Nordella sp. HKS 07: one gene and its partner. The protein of the gene in region 1 interacts with the protein of each later gene in a pairwise test. Links are inferred from orthologs where the notes say so. Each region holds a gene or a part of one and is shown in the gene's direction. Other genes may lie near its edges.

Evidence for each region.
Region 2: the proteins of ybgC (region 1) and G5V57_RS24880 interact in binary tests that used the Escherichia coli proteins (3 or more experiments, as listed by UniProt). The link is inferred for Nordella sp. HKS 07 from one-to-one orthologs.

Annotation. Positions count from the first base shown.
Region 1 is NZ_CP049258.1:702,188-710,098, reverse strand. What follows is about bases 568-3,567. They hold ybgC (tol-pal system-associated acyl-CoA thioesterase), read left to right. Parts: upstream 568-1,845; coding sequence 1,846-2,289; downstream 2,290-3,567. Other genes in these bases: tolR (protein TolR), read left to right, coding at 3,210-3,567; tolQ (protein TolQ), read left to right, coding at 2,497-3,207; ruvB (Holliday junction branch migration DNA helicase RuvB), read left to right, coding at 801-1,853; G5V57_RS03385 (hypothetical protein), read left to right, coding at 568-804. Outside these bases: Holliday junction branch migration protein RuvA, read left to right, coding at 1-325; more of G5V57_RS03385, read left to right, coding at 370-567; more of tolR, read left to right, coding at 3,568-3,695; G5V57_RS03360 (energy transducer TonB), read left to right, coding at 3,699-4,640; Tol-Pal system beta propeller repeat protein TolB, read left to right, coding at 4,655-5,983; peptidoglycan-associated lipoprotein Pal, read left to right, coding at 6,105-6,605; peptidoglycan-associated lipoprotein Pal, read left to right, coding at 6,910-7,404; tol-pal system protein YbgF, read left to right, coding at 7,551-7,911.
Region 2 is NZ_CP049258.1:5,285,564-5,292,744, forward strand. The notes cover bases 1,388-4,376. They hold G5V57_RS24880 (acyl carrier protein), read left to right. Parts: upstream 1,388-2,758; coding sequence 2,759-2,995; downstream 2,996-4,376. Other genes in these bases: fabD (ACP S-malonyltransferase), read left to right, coding at 1,388-1,800; fabG (3-oxoacyl-[acyl-carrier-protein] reductase), read left to right, coding at 1,805-2,542; fabF (beta-ketoacyl-ACP synthase II), read left to right, coding at 3,099-4,358. Outside these bases: G5V57_RS24865 (threonine dehydratase), read right to left, coding at 1-734; more of fabD, read left to right, coding at 850-1,387; endolytic transglycosylase MltG, read left to right, coding at 4,619-6,007; G5V57_RS24895 (YicC/YloC family endoribonuclease), read left to right, coding at 6,202-7,089; gmk (guanylate kinase), read left to right, coding at 7,079-7,181. UniProt on the Escherichia coli protein: Carrier of the growing fatty acid chain in fatty acid biosynthesis.

The DNA of each region.
Region 1 (7,911 bases):
CGCGCAAGCCATAGCGCTCCAAGACAAGGCAATGGTGGCGCGGGCGCCCGGCGTCGGACCCAAGGTGGCGCAGCGGATCGTCAGTGAGCTGAAGGACAAGGCGCCGGCCTTCGCGCCGGCCGATCCGGCATTGGCGAAATTGCAGGCCGAGATCGGCGGGCCCAGGCCAACCGCGGCCTCGGATGCGGTCTCCGCTCTCGTCAATCTCGGCTATGGCCAGAGCCAGGCGGGAGCGGCGGTGAGTGCCGCCATGCGTAAAGCCGGCGATGAGGCGCCGACCGAGCAATTGATCCGCCTCGCGCTCAAGGAGCTGGCACTGGCATGAGTGGGTTTGGCGAGCGCGCGCTACGGTCATCAGGCCGAGGAGAGATGCCAAAGAGCGAAGGCGCCCTTCCGTATTGGGCAAGGGCGATCGTCACCATCCTGATTGCCGCCATTGTCGGCCCGCTCATCGGTACGGCGCTCATGTTTTTCCTATCCGGTGTTCCAGGTGGTCTGTTGCCCGAAGGTATCGTGGCCGAAGTGAAAGGAAGCCCTGTTATTTTTGGAGTCTTCCTCGGCTACGTGGTTGGCGGGATTCAGGCGCTCGTCTGTGGTGTCGTGTTCGCGGCCTATGGATGGTCTTCTGGAAGATTGCCGGCAAAGGTTGCTCTCATGGCAGCGGTGCCACTCGCTTTGATCTTTAATTTCATCTTTTTTGGAATGACGCTTGGCGGCATCGTGTCGAGCATGATCATTCACGTCGTTCCAGCCTTCGCCGTCTGGTGGCTGGTCAAAGCCTATTGGCAGAAAGCAGAAGCATGAACGCGGCGTCCGACCGTCTCATTGGCCGCGACCAGCGTCCCGAGGACCAGCTCGACACACATCTGCGTCCGCAGATGCTCAAGGAATTCGTCGGCCAGTCGAAGGCGAAGCAGAATCTGCATGTCTTCATCGAGGCGGCGAAGGGGCGCAACGAGGCGCTCGACCATGTCCTCTTCGCGGGCCCGCCGGGTCTCGGCAAGACGACGCTGGCGCAGATCGTGGCGCGCGAGCTCGGCGTGAATTTCCGCGCCACGTCGGGACCCGTCATCGCCAAGGCGGGCGATCTCGCCGCACTCCTCACCAATCTCGAAGAGCGCGACGTGCTCTTCATCGACGAAATCCACCGGCTCAATCCGGCGGTCGAGGAAGTGCTCTATCCGGCGATGGAGGATTTCCAGCTCGACCTCATTATCGGCGAAGGGCCGGCGGCGCGCTCGGTGCGCATCGACCTGGCAAAATTCACGCTCATCGGGGCCACCACCCGCACCGGCCTTCTCACCACGCCGCTGCGCGACCGTTTCGGCATTCCGGTGCGGCTCGATTTCTACACCGAAGAGGAACTGCTCGACATCGTCCGGCGCGGCGCGCGCGTGCTGCAGGTGACCATGGTGGAAGAGGGAGCGCGTGAGATCGCGCGGCGCTCGCGCGGCACGCCGCGCATCGCCGGAAGGCTGCTGCGGCGGGTGCGCGATTTCGCTTCCGTCGCCGGGAGCGATACGATCGACGCCAAGGTCGCCGACAAGGCCTTGCGCAATCTCGAGGTCGATACGCGCGGGCTCGACGCGCTCGACCATCGCTATCTGTCCTGTATCGCCGTCAACTTCGGCGGCGGGCCGGTAGGGGTCGAAACCATTGCCGCTTCGCTTTCGGAAGCGCGCGATGCGATCGAGGAAGTGATCGAGCCGTTCCTCATCCAGCTGGGCTTCGTCAACCGGACGCCGCGCGGCCGTCTCTTGACGCCGCATGCCTTCCGGCATCTGGGGCTGCAGGTGCCGCAGCGGCCGGAGATCACACAAGGCATCCTGCCTCTGGAGAACGGCGATGACTGAGTGGCCGGATCTCGCCGGGCGTATCGAGGGGAACCGCCATGTGCTGGCGGTCCGTGTTTATTACGAGGACACGGACTTCTCGGGCGCCGTCTATCACGCCAATTACCTCAAATTCTGCGAGCGCGGCCGCTCCGACTGCCTGAGGCTCCTCGGCATCCACCATCACGAGATGCATTGGCATGAAACCCAGGGTCGTATGGGGTTCGTGGTACGCCGCATGGTCTGCGATTTCCTCAAGCCGGCCAGGATCGACGATCTGCTCGAAGTCGAAACGCGCTTCCGCGAGATGGGTGGTGCGCGCATGGAACTCAACCAGAAGGTGTTGCGTAGCGGCGAAACTCTATTTTCAGCCGATGTGACGGTGGCTCTGGTCGACGCGCAGGGGCGACCCAAGCGTTTCCCCAAGGACATGGCGGCAGCGCTCAAGACGATCTGACGCAAGCCCTTGTGTCCCAGGGAACCCTCTTTCGTAACCGTACCTTAACCATAGCTTGCTGTTCTCTGTTCCGCCCGATATGCGGTTCCAGCGGCAAAAAAGCCCGCAACGCCGCAGTTTGGACAGATTTAACCTTATCTACCTCGCTCGCTTCACCAGAAGCCTGGGCGGGGATGTGGATTCCGGCGGTGGGAAAGAAAGCAAAGCATGGAAGTTGACACTGTACAGAACGTGGCCCAAGGGGCGGGACAGCTTTCCCTCTGGCATCTGATCTGGAATGCGGGCTTTGTGGTCCAATTGGTGATGCTGGGCCTCGCCGCCGCATCGGTCTGGTCCTGGGCGATCATTTTCGAGAAGTTCTTCGTGTATCGCCGCACCCAGGGGCAGAGCGAACAGTTCGAGCAGAACTTCTGGTCCGGCCAGTCGCTCGAGGATCTCTATATGGCGCTCGGCTCGCGCAATAACAGCGGGCTCGCGGCCATTTTCATGGCGGCGATGCGCGAATGGAAAAGGAGCCAGGGAGCCGCCTCGCGGGCCGGCTTCCAGGGCGTCCAGAAGCGCATCGAGAAGGTGATGGACGTCCAGATCCAGAAGGAGATGGGCTATCTCGAATCCAGGCTTCTGTTCCTGGCGACGGTCGGATCGGCGGCGCCCTTCATCGGCCTCTTCGGCACCGTCTGGGGCATCATGACCAGCTTCCAGGCCATCGCCAATTCGCAGAACACCAATCTGGCAGTCGTCGCCCCGGGCATCGCCGAGGCGCTGATCGCGACCGCACTCGGCCTCCTTGCTGCCATACCGGCGACAATCTTCTACAATAAGTTTGCCGCCGACGCTGCTAAGATCGGGGCCAGACTGGAGAATTTCGCAGACGAATTTTCCGCGATCATCTCGCGGCAGCTGGACGAGCGGGTGTAGAAATGGGTGCTTCGGCAGGCGGAACAAGCGGTGGATATACGAGGCGCGGCAGCCGCCGGCGCTCGTCCTTCTCGGCTATCAGCGAAATCAACGTGACGCCGCTCGTCGACGTCATGCTGGTGCTGCTCATCGTGTTCATGGTCGCCGCCCCCCTGATGACGGTCGGCGTTCCGGTCGACCTGCCGCAGACCAAGGCCAAGCCGATGCAGGGCGACACCGAGCCGATCACCGTGTCGCTCGACGCCGCCGGCCAGGTGTTCCTGCAAGAGACGCCGATCGATCAGGAGACCCTGGTCGCGAAGCTCGAGGCGATTGCCAAGAACGGCTATGAGGAGCGCATCTTCGTGCGCGCCGACACCACTGTGAATTACGGCCTCGTGATGAAGGTCATGGGCGAGCTCAACGCCGCCGGCTTCAAGAAGATCGGTCTCGTCACATCGTCCGAGCCGACGGCACCCGAAAAGTCACAGAAGAAGGCGCAGAAATAGGGCATGCGGCGCAGCCTCACGATATCGCTTATGGCGCATGCGGCGATCCTCGCCGCCGCCTTCGTCGTGCTGCCCAATCCAGACGAGTTCAAGGTCACCGATCAGGACATGATCCCGGTCGACATCGTATCGATCAACGATGTCAGCACGCGCGTGGCCACTGTGAAGTCGGAAGAGAAGAAGCCGGTCGAGAAGCCGGCGCCGAAGCCAGCCGAAGTGATGAAGCCCGTGCAACCGGCGCCTGAAGTCGCTCCGGAAGTCAAGACTGCGGTGAAGGAGGCCTCGGCCCCGCCGGAGCCCAAGCCGCCCGAGCCTAAGGAAAAGCCGAAGCCCGAAGCCAAGCCGGAGCCGGCGCCCAAGCCCGAGGAGATGGCGGAACTTCTGAAGAAGATCGAAGAGAAGCCGGAAGAGAAAAAGCCCGAGCAGAAGCAGGCCGAGGCGAAGCCGGAAAAGAAGCCGGCCGAGAAGCCGCCGGAGAAGAAGCCCGAGAAGAAACTGAAGCCGAAGAAAGAATTCAATCCGGACGATATCGCGGCCTTCCTCAACAAGACCGACGACAAGCGCACCGCACCACAAAAACCGCAGACCGAGACCGGCACGCCGAACCAGGGCGATTTCAACGTATCGGGCGCTGACGCTGACATGTCGGCGACGATCGCCGATGCTATTCAGCAGCGGCTCATTCAGTGCTGGACTGTTCCGCCGGGCGCGCGGGAAGCCCAGATCAGCGTGAAGGTCCGCTTCTCCCTCAATTCGGACGGCACCGTCTCCGGCCTGCCGCAGGTTCTGAACAGCAGCTCAGACCCGCTGTTTTCGACAACCGCGCAATCGGCGCTGTCCGCGGTAATGAACTGCCAACCTTATGACAACCTGCCGCAGGATAGATATGACCTGTGGCGGGACAACACTGTCAATTTCAATCCCAATATGATGTTTCCAAGCTGAGAAATCGAGGCGACATGGCGCAGAGATTTGATATTGCGGCGAAGACCGCCGCAATCATCGCAACCTTGCTGATCACTTTGGTGCTGGCCCCGGCCGCGCGGGCGGTCGAGATCGACGTCAACAAGGGCCAGATCGATCCCCTGCCGATCGCCATCACCGCCTTTGTCGGTGCCTCGCAGGAGGCCGCCCAGTCCGGCGCCGACATTGCCGGCGTCATCGCCAATAATCTCGGCCGGTCGGGCTATTTCCGGCCGTTGCCGCCCGAGTCCTTCATCGAGCAGATCAGCAATTTCGATCAGGAGCCGCGCTTCGGCGACTGGCGCCAGATCCAGGCCAAGGCGCTGGTGACCGGCCAGACTATCATGGAGGGCGGCCGCCTCAAGGCGCAGTTCATCCTGTGGGACACGGGCTCGCAGCAGAAGCTCGCCGGTTTCGAATTCACCACTTCGCCCAAGAACTGGCGCCGGCTCGGCCATCTGATCTCCGACAAGATCTATCAGACGATGACCGGCGTGCCCGGCTATTTCGACACGCGCATCGTCTTCGTTGCGGAGACCGGGCCTAAGGACAAGCGAATCAAGAAACTCTCGATCATGGATCAGGACGGCTTCAATGTGCGCGCCATTTCTGATGGCAAGCAGATCGTGCTGACGCCGCGCTTCTCGCCGAATTCGCTCGAGATCACCTATATGGCGTTCGGCTCGGGGACGCCGCGTGTCTATCTCTACAATATCGAGACGGGGCAGCGCGAGATCGTCGGCGAGTTTCCCAATATGAGCTTCGCGCCGCGCTTCTCGCCCGATGGCCAGCGGGTCATCATGAGCCTGCAGGATGGCGGCAACTCCAACATCTTCGTTCTGGATCTGCGCTCGCGCCAGATGCAGCAGCTCACCAATGTGCCGGCGATCAATACGGCACCTTCGTTTTCGCCCGACGGCAGCCAGATCGTGTTCGAATCTGACCGCGAAGGCACGCAGCAGGTCTATATCATGAATGCGGACGGTTCGAACCAGCGCCGCATCTCCTTCGGTTCGGGCCGCTATGCGACTCCGGTGTGGTCGCCCGACGGCAGATACATCGCCTTTACCAAGCAGGGCGGCGGGCGCTTCGCCATCGGCGTCATGGGGCCGGACGGTAATGGTGAGAGATTGTTAACCGAAGGTTTTCATAATGAAGGTCCGACATGGGCACCGAACAGTCGCGTGATCATGTTCTTCCGCGACGAGCCGGGGGAGAATGGTGGCCCGAGGCTCTATTCGGTCGACGTTTCGGGCTACAACGAACAGCTCGTCAAGACGCCAAGCTTCGCGTCGGATCCGGCGTGGTCGCCTTTGTTGAATTAATTCGCCTGCGGACGAAGTCTGCCAGGAATTCGGGAATTAAGTTGGTTTCGGGCTAGGGGGCCTGATCCGCTTGCGGGGTCGCCGGGAGCGGGCGCCAGCGGCTTAAAGGAGTGGGAAAGTCATGTTGCGTATGAGTGCGGGGTTCAAGGCCGTCGCCTTGTGTTTCTGTTTCCTGGCCCTTGCGGCCTGTTCCAAGAAGAACACGCCCGATCTCGAGGCCAGTAACGGCCTCGGCCAAGCGGCGCTGCCGGGCTCGGAAGGTCAGTTCAAGACCGAAGTCGGCGACACCGTCTTCTTCCTCGTCGACCAGTCGACGCTGACCCCGGAAGGCCAGGAGACCCTGCGCCGTCAAGCCGCGTGGCTCAAGCAGTACTCCGATGTGATGGTGCAGGTCGAAGGCCATGCCGACGAGCGCGGTACGCGCGAATACAACATCTCGTTGTCGGCGCGGCGCGCCACCGCAACACGCGAGTTCCTCATGGCCCAGGGTATCGAGGCGAGCCGCATCTCCTCCATCGCCTATGGCAAGGAGCGTCCGGCGGCGCTGTGCGATGCCGAGCAGTGCTGGTCGCAGAACCGCCGCACCGTCACCGTCATCACCTCCGGCGCCAAGACGAGCTAGGCTCGCCGAGCATCCGACAAGCTACCAAGTGATTTGAGCGAGCGCGGTTTCCGCGCTCGTTTTCTTTTATCGGTTGACTTGTCTCTCTTTTTTCCTAGGTAATTTCGCGGGTGCGGCAATATTGGCCACAGAATCGCCGCGCTGTTACGGTCATAAGCCCCACTGACGGGTGCTTACGGCGCATGCCGGGAAGGGAAAATTAACCCTAAATGAGCACTGTAAGGTAGCAATTTGGTCCTGTGGTGGGTGAGCGGCCCGGATGAGAGGCCGCAATGCACAGGGCGGGACATAGGAGTGGGATATCATGTTGCGTCGTTTGGCGAATTTCAAGATCGCTTTGATTTGCGCCGTTTTTTTGGCTTTGGCCGCGTGCTCGAAGAAGAATCAACCGAACCTGGAAGGCGATGGCGCCGGAACGGCGGTCCCGGGTTCCGAAAAGGACTTCGCCATTAATGTCGGCGACCGAATCTACTTCATCGTCGATACCTCGACGCTGACGCCGGAAGCCCAGGAGACGCTGCGCCGCCAGTCGGCCTGGCTCAAGCAGTATCCGAATGTCACCGTGCAGGTCGAAGGCCATGCCGACGAGCGTGGCACACGCGAATACAACATCTCGCTGTCGGCGCGCCGCGCCACCGCCACCCGCGAGTTCCTGATCGCCCAGGGCGTCCAGGGCAACCGCATCTCCTCGATCGCTTATGGCAAGGAGCGGCCAGTGGCCTTGTGCGACGCCGAACAATGCTATTCCCAGAATCGCCGCGCGGTGACCGTGATCACGGGCGGCGCGGTTTCGGGCTGAGTTGACGGTCCGGGACCTGTTGCCATGAGGCCACAGGTCCCGGATGATTTCCCTTCCCCCCTTATAAAGCCTCATTTTCACCGCCTTTAGAGACCAAGCCCAATAATGGGGTGCTGGGGACGGCTCGGCACAGCAGCGGTTACGCGATGAAGACATTGTTGAAGGTCACCCTTCCTGCAGCCCTCCTGATGGCCATGGCCGTCGGTGGCGCCCCCCTTGCTTCCGCCCAATCGGACGGCGAGCTGGCCGACCGCGTCGGCCGGATGGAAGATCAGTTGCAGCAGTTGATGGGACAGGTCGAGCAACTGACCTTCGAGGTCAGGCGCCTCCAGGGTCAGCGCAAATCGGGCGATCTCGGCGAGCAGCCGGCACAGGCTCAGCCGCGCAAGCGCCAACTGGCCGTCCAGGATCACAGCCTCGACAGTCAGGGCGTCGAACAGGTCGGCGACACGGAATATACCCAGCAGCCGCTGCAGACGATCGGCGACGATCTCCCGGAGGGCCAGA
Region 2 (7,181 bases), 4.6 Mb from region 1 along the record:
TTTGCTATGATCGCGACCGCGTCTGCGTTGGGCACGCGCACGGCCATGCCGTCGGCGAAGGAGAGGGCCGAATTGGTCGGAACGGCGCGGCGCTCCGCGACAGAGAGCTTATAGGCATTGGCCCTCTCGGCCACGACCCCGATGACCTTCGTCCGGAGGCCAAGCAGATCGCGGATGGCGATAACGGCGCAGATGCCGGAGCCGAGCCCGATCGGCACATAGACGGCGTCGAGCGCGCCGGCGCCGTTGAAGAGTTCATGCGCATAGGTGGCCACACCCATCACCAGTTCGGGATGGAAGGAGGCCACCATGTCGAGGCCCTGTTCCCGGGCGAGGCGCATGGCGGTCTCGCGTGCCTCGTCGAAATCCGAGCCCGCCTCGATCAAGGAGCAGCCCAAGGCCCGCATCGCCTCGTTCTTCTCGAGCGAATTGCCCTTGGGCACCACCACTGTCGACGCAATGCCTTCGCGCCCGGCGGCGAAGGGGATGGACTGGCCGTGATTGCCGCGCGTCGCGGTGATGACGCCATTTGTCTCGCCGCGTTCCCTGCGCAGGCGCATATGGACGAGGCCGCCCCTGACCTTGAAGGCGCCGACCGGCGTGTGGTTCTCATGCTTGACCCAGCATTCGCATTGGGTTGCCGCAGCGAGAAGGGGCCAGGCATATTGCGGCGTGGGGGGCATCGCCGCATAGACGATGCTCTGGGCGCGCTCGAGATCAGCGTGTGTAAGCATGCTTCTCCTTATTGTCAGGCCCTGCCGACGGTCAATGGCTGTCGAAAGCCCGCGCTTGACTCCCCCGCCATCCGCATGCTTCGTGCCCCCTCGACTGAATCGCTAAAGGTACTGTATGAGCCTCGCTTTCATATTTCCGGGACAAGGCAGCCAGGCCGTGGGCATGGGCAAGGCGCTCGCCGACGCTTCACCTGCCGCCCGCGCCGTCTTTGCCGAAGTCGATGAGGCGCTGGGCCAGAACCTGTCGAAATTGATGTGGGAAGGCCCTGAAGCCGAACTTACGCTGACCGAAAATGCCCAGCCGGCCTTGATGGCGGTGAGCTTGGCGGTCATCCGCGTGTTGGAAGCCCAGCATGGCGTAAGGCTGCAGGATGCCGCCAAATTCGTCGCCGGCCATTCGCTGGGGGAATATTCGGCCCTCGCCGCCGCCAGCACTTTCTCGCTCGCCGACGCGGCGCGTCTCCTCAAGCTGCGTGGCACCGCCATGCAGGCGGCGACCCCGGTCGGAACCGGCGCCATGGCCGCCCTTCTGGGCCTCGATTATCCGGATGCCGTGGCGGTCGCCGAGGCGGCCGCCCAAAACGAGATCTGCCAGGCCGCCAATGACAACGCGCCGGGCCAAGTCGTGGTGTCGGGCCACAAGGCTGCCGTCGAGCGGGCCGTGATGCTGGCCAAGGAGAAGGGCGCCAAGCGCGCCGTGATGCTGCAGGTGAGCGCGCCGTTCCATTGCGCGTTGATGCAGCCCGCCGCCGAGGCGATGGCCAAGGCGCTGACCGATACGCCGATGCGCCCGCCCCTCGTGCCTGTCTATTCCAATGTGCTGGCCCGGCCTTTGACCGATGCCGCCGAGATCAGGAAGGCTCTGGTGGCGCAGGTCACGGGCACCGTCCGCTGGCGCGAGAGCATGGCGGCGATGGCCGCAGCGGGCGTTAAACTCTTTTGTGAAGCAGGCGCGGGTAAAGTCTTGTCGGGACTCGTGAAAAGGACGGCGCCTGACGCCCAGGGATTGTCGCTCGGCACGCCTGACGATATCGCCCAGAACGTGGCGCAGCTCAAACAGGGATAGAAACATGTTCGATCTTACGGGAAAGACGGCGCTCGTCACGGGCGCCACCGGCGGCATCGGCGCCGCCATCGCCCGAGCCCTCCATAAGCAGGGCGCCACTGTCGCCATTTCGGGCACCCGCGCCGACGTGCTCGACGCGCTCAAGGCGGAACTCGGCGAGCGCGCGCATGTCGTCGTCTGCAATCTCGGCAATGCCGAGGAGGTCGAGAAACTTGTTCCCGCCGCCGAAGCGGCCATGGGCTCGCTCGATATCCTGGTCAATAATGCCGGAATCACCCGTGACGGTCTGGCGATGCGCATGAAGGACGACGACTGGGCCCAGGTTCTGGACGTCAATCTCACCGCATCGTTCCGCCTTTCGCGTGCGGCGATGCGGGGCATGATGAAGCGCCGCTATGGCCGCATCATCGGCATCACCTCAGTGGTCGGCGTCACCGGCAATGCCGGTCAGGCCAACTATGCCGCCTCCAAGGCGGGCATGATCGGCATGACCAAGGCGCTCGCCCAGGAACTGGCGAGCCGCAATGTGACGGTGAACTGCATAGCGCCCGGCTTCATCGCGACGCCGATGACGGACGCGCTCAACGACAAGCAGAAAGAGGCGATCATCGCCAAGGTTCCGGCCGGAAGGCTCGGATCCTCCGATGACGTGGCCGCCGCCGCGCTCTATCTTGCCAGCACCGAAGCCGCCTATATTACCGGCCAGACGCTGCATGTGAACGGTGGAATGGCGATGATCTGAACGGGGCGTCGGGCTTGAATTTGCCGGCCGGCATTCCGGCCGCCCGATACCCATGCAGCGAAACTTCTAGACGGGTTTTTCGGGCCAAATCAAAGGGGTGGACTTGCCCCTTTTATGGCTTGCGGAATCTGTGTTAGGAAGCCCGGGACACGAGGGGGACGTATGTCCGATCGTAGAACGGAAAATAACTTAAACTACTGACGAGGACGATTGAACATGAGTGATGTTGCGGAGCGGGTGAAGAAGATCGTGGTCGAGCACCTGGGCGTAGACGCCGAGAAGGTGAATCCCGAAGCCAGCTTTATCGACGATCTCGGCGCCGACAGCCTCGATACGGTCGAGCTCGTCATGGCCTTCGAAGAAGAGTTCGGCATCGAGATCCCCGATGACGCCGCCGAGACCATCCAGACCGTCGGCGACGCGGTTAAGTTCATTGAAAAGAGCGCCGCTTGACGGTTGCGGGTTACCTCCCCGCGGGGAGAGCCATGGATTGCAGCGCGGAGGCAAGAGACCGAAAGTCTTGCCGCCGCGTTGTCATATATAGAGAGGAGTTTTGATGCGCAGGGTGGTTGTTACGGGGCTGGGTATCGTTTCGCCGCTTGCGACAGGTATCGAAGAGACCTGGTCCAGGCTGACCGCCGGCAAGAGCGGCGCCGGCCCGATCACCAAATTCGACACGTCCGACATGGCCTGCCGCATCGCCTGCGAAGTGAAGAGCGGTGACGGCACCGACGGCACTTTCGATGCGAACCAGTGGGTCGAGCATAAGGACCAGCGTCGCTACGACACGTTTATCATCTATGCGCTGGCCGCCGCCAAGCAGGCGGTGAAGGATTCGGGCTGGGAACCCAAGACCGAGGACGAGAAATTTGCGACCGGCGTCCTCATCGGCTCGGGCATTGGCGGCTTGCCCTCGATCGAGGCGACCACATTGCTCCTCAATGAGAAGGGGCCGCGCCGCGTCAGCCCGTTCTTTATTCCGGGCTCGTTGATCAATCTCGCTTCCGGCGTGGTGTCGATCGAATTCGGATTCAAGGGGCCAAATCACGCCGTCGTCACCGCCTGCGCGACGGGCTCGCATGCGATCGGCGACGCGAGCCGCATGATCGCGCTCGGCGACGCCGACGTCATGGTGGCGGGCGGCACCGAGGCCGCCATTTCGCGTTTGGGGATCGCCGGCTTCATCGCCTGCAAGGCCCTGGCCACGAAATTCAATGACGCGCCGGAAAAGGGCTCGCGTCCCTATGACAGGGACCGTGACGGTTTCGTCATGGGCGAGGGTGCGGGGATCCTTGTCCTCGAGGAGCTGGAGCACGCCAAGGCGCGAGGCGCCAAGATTTACGCCGAAATCATCGGCTACGGCATGTCGGGCGATGCCTATCACATCACGGCTCCGTCTGAGGACGGCGACGGCGCCTATCGTTGCATGCAGGCGGCCCTGAAGCGGGCCGGCATTTCCGCCTATGAGATCGACTATATCAATGCCCACGGCACCTCGACGCCCCTGGGTGATGAGATCGAGCTCAGGGCCGTTGAACGGCTGATGGGCAACCGGTTCAATGGCCTGGCCATGTCCTCGACCAAGTCGTCCACCGGGCATCTGCTGGGGGCGGCAGGGGCCGTCGAAGCCATCTTCTCGCTGCTGTCGCTCAGGGATAATATCTGCCCGCCGACTCTCAATCTGGAGAATCCCTCGATCGAGACAGAAATCGATCTGGTTCCCCTGAAAGCGCGAAATAAGGAGATCAACACAGTTCTGTCCAATTCATTTGGTTTCGGTGGGACGAACGCGTCTTTGATCATGAGGCGAGTCTGAGTCTCTCGAGCGCTTCCCGCTGAAGTTGTGCGACTTCGGCGACAAGGAAGCGCTCCAGATGATTCGCTGACGAGCCTTTGTTCGTGTTCTGATCGAGGCCTGTCGCTTCGATCCGAACCCGAGGGCTCTAATGGAGGCCTATGGTGCCCGACCAGCGCAGGCAGAGATACAGCGTCGTAGTGCCACCGCGCCGTCGGCGTCGGTCAGCGCTCCGGCGGGTATTCTATTCCCTGATACTCCTGGCCGGGGGCGTCGCCCTGGTGGCTTTCGCGGCCGCCCTTTACGGCTACATGAAATTCACCCAGCCGGGCCCACTCGCCGCCGATACCGTTTTCCAGATTGAGCGCGGCAGCGGCATCTTCGATATCGCGGCGGAGCTGGAGAAGGCGGGCGTCATCTCCGATGCCAATATCTTCGCCGCTGCCGCAAAGCTTTCGCGACTGACGGGCGCCGGCGCTCATCTGAAGCCCGGCGAATACCAGTTCAAGCAGGCGATGAGCATGCGCGATGCCATGAAGCTCATCACATCCGGCAAGTTCATCGTCTACAAGGTCACCATTCCGGAAGGCTGGACGACGGCGCAGACGCTCGACCGTTTGCGCGGCAACGAGGTCCTTCTCGGCGATATTACGCTCACCCCGGGCGAGGGGCAGCTGATGCCCGATACGTATGTGTTCCAGCGCGGCGAGACGCGTGACAATATCGTCAAGGGCATGATGCAGGCGCATCAGAAGCTTGTCGATGAACTCTGGCCTCAGCGCGCCGAGGATACCCCGGTGAAAACGCCGGCCGAGGCCATAGTCCTCGCCTCCATCATCGAGAAAGAAACGGGCCAGCCTGAAGAGCGGTCGCGCGTCGCCTCCGTCTTCGCCAACAGGCTGCGGCTGGGCATGCGGCTTCAGTCCGACCCCACGATCATCTACGGCATCACCGGCGGCAAGACCAAGTTCGACCGGTCTTTGACCAAGAAAGACATCGCCGAGGCCACGCCGTACAACACCTATCGCATCAACGGCTTGCCGCCGGGGCCGATCGCAAATCCCGGCCGCGCCTCGCTGCAGGCGGCACTTTCGCCAGCCAAGACCAAGGATCTCTATTTCGTCGCCGACGGCTCCGGCGGTCATGCCTTCGCCGAAACGCTGGAAGAGCACCGCGCCAATGTGAAGAAATGGCGCGAGATCGAGAAGAAGCGCAACCAGGGCGGCGAGGAAGCGCCGGTCATGGACGAGACGCAGGAACCGGGCGAGCCCGCGGCGGTGCCTGCGGAAACCGCAGCGGTAGCGCAACCCGGGCCGGAGGCGGCCCCCGTGGAGCAGCAGACACCAAAGCCGAGCCTGCCCACGGGCGATGACATCCAGACGTCAGATCAGCAAGGCGCCGACAACCAGGCGCCGGAGCCGGAGACCGATGTCGAGGCCGCCGCCCCCGCCACTCCGACGGATACCGCCAGCCAGGCTCCCGAGCAGGGGGCCGCTGCCGTGCCGTTGCCGCGGCCCAAGCCTGAGAGGCTCATCGAGGAGGCGCCCACCGCACCTGCCGAGGCTCCGACCACGGTGGCGGACGCCACGTTAAATCTGAAGCCCGGCAGCGTGATCAGGGGCGCCAAGGGCCTCATTCCGATACCGGCGCCGAAGCCCCAGATGCCTTAACCGGGTAGCGCGGGATGCGAAAAAGTGGGCATCGGTTTTTCGCAATGATCCCGCGCTAACATATAGGGATCGATCACGTTTATGAGTTGGGATTGCTTCAATCCAAACTCATCGTGATCTGGCCGGAAAAGCGGTATCCCTCATTGCAGGTCAGGCGGTAAAGTCGCCGCAGTTTTGATTCGGGGATGGGGTCTATGTCGCTGTCGAGCATGACAGGTTACGCACGCGCTTCGGCGGCACTCGATGGCTTGCACTGGCAATGGGATATCAAGAGCGTCAATGGCAAGGGGCTCGACATACGTTGCCGCATGCCGCCCGGCTTCGAGACGCTCGATCTCCCGGTGCGCGAGATCGCCCAGAAGCATCTGAAGCGCGGCAATGTCCAAATCAGCTTTACCTCGGACCGCGGCGGTGCCGAACAGAAGCTCGCGGTCAACGAGGCGGCGCTCGAGCAAGTCGTTGCCCTGGCGGAAAAATTGCGCGAACGTTTGGGCGGCGCTCCGCCACAGATCGAGAGTCTGCTCGCTTTGCGCGGCATCATCGACGTCGCCGAGTCCGTGGAAGATGAGGGCCAGCTGGCCAGGCGCGACAAGGCCATCCTCAAGAGCGTCGAAGAAGCCTTCCAGGCCTTGGCAGTCATGCGCAAGGCGGAAGGAGCCAAGCTTGGCGCCATCCTTGGCCAGCAGCTTGACCGCATAGAGAAGCTTGTTATCGCGGCGCGCGACAATCCGGCGCGCTCCGTGGAAGTCATCCGGGAACGCCTTGCCGAGCAGGTCAGCCGCCTCATCGAGGCGAATTCGTCCTTCGATCGGGATCGACTCCATCAGGAGGCGATTTTGCTGGCGACGCGCGCCGACATCGTTGAGGAGATCGACCGGCTCTTCGCCCACATCGAGGCGGCGCGAAAGCTCATGCAATCGCGCGAGCCGGCCGGCCGTCAGCTCGACTTCCTCGCCCAGGAGTTCAACCGCGAGGCGAATACCCTGTGTTCCAAGGCGTCCGATAAAAGCTTGACCGCGATCGGGCTGGAGCTGAAGACGGTCATCGATCAGATGCGCGAGCAGGTGCAGAATATTGAATAGCGGAAAAACAAAGACAGTGATCGCCAGGCGCGGTCTTCTCCTGGTGATGTCCTCGCCATCGGGCGCCGGCAAGACCACTTTGTCGCGCGCCT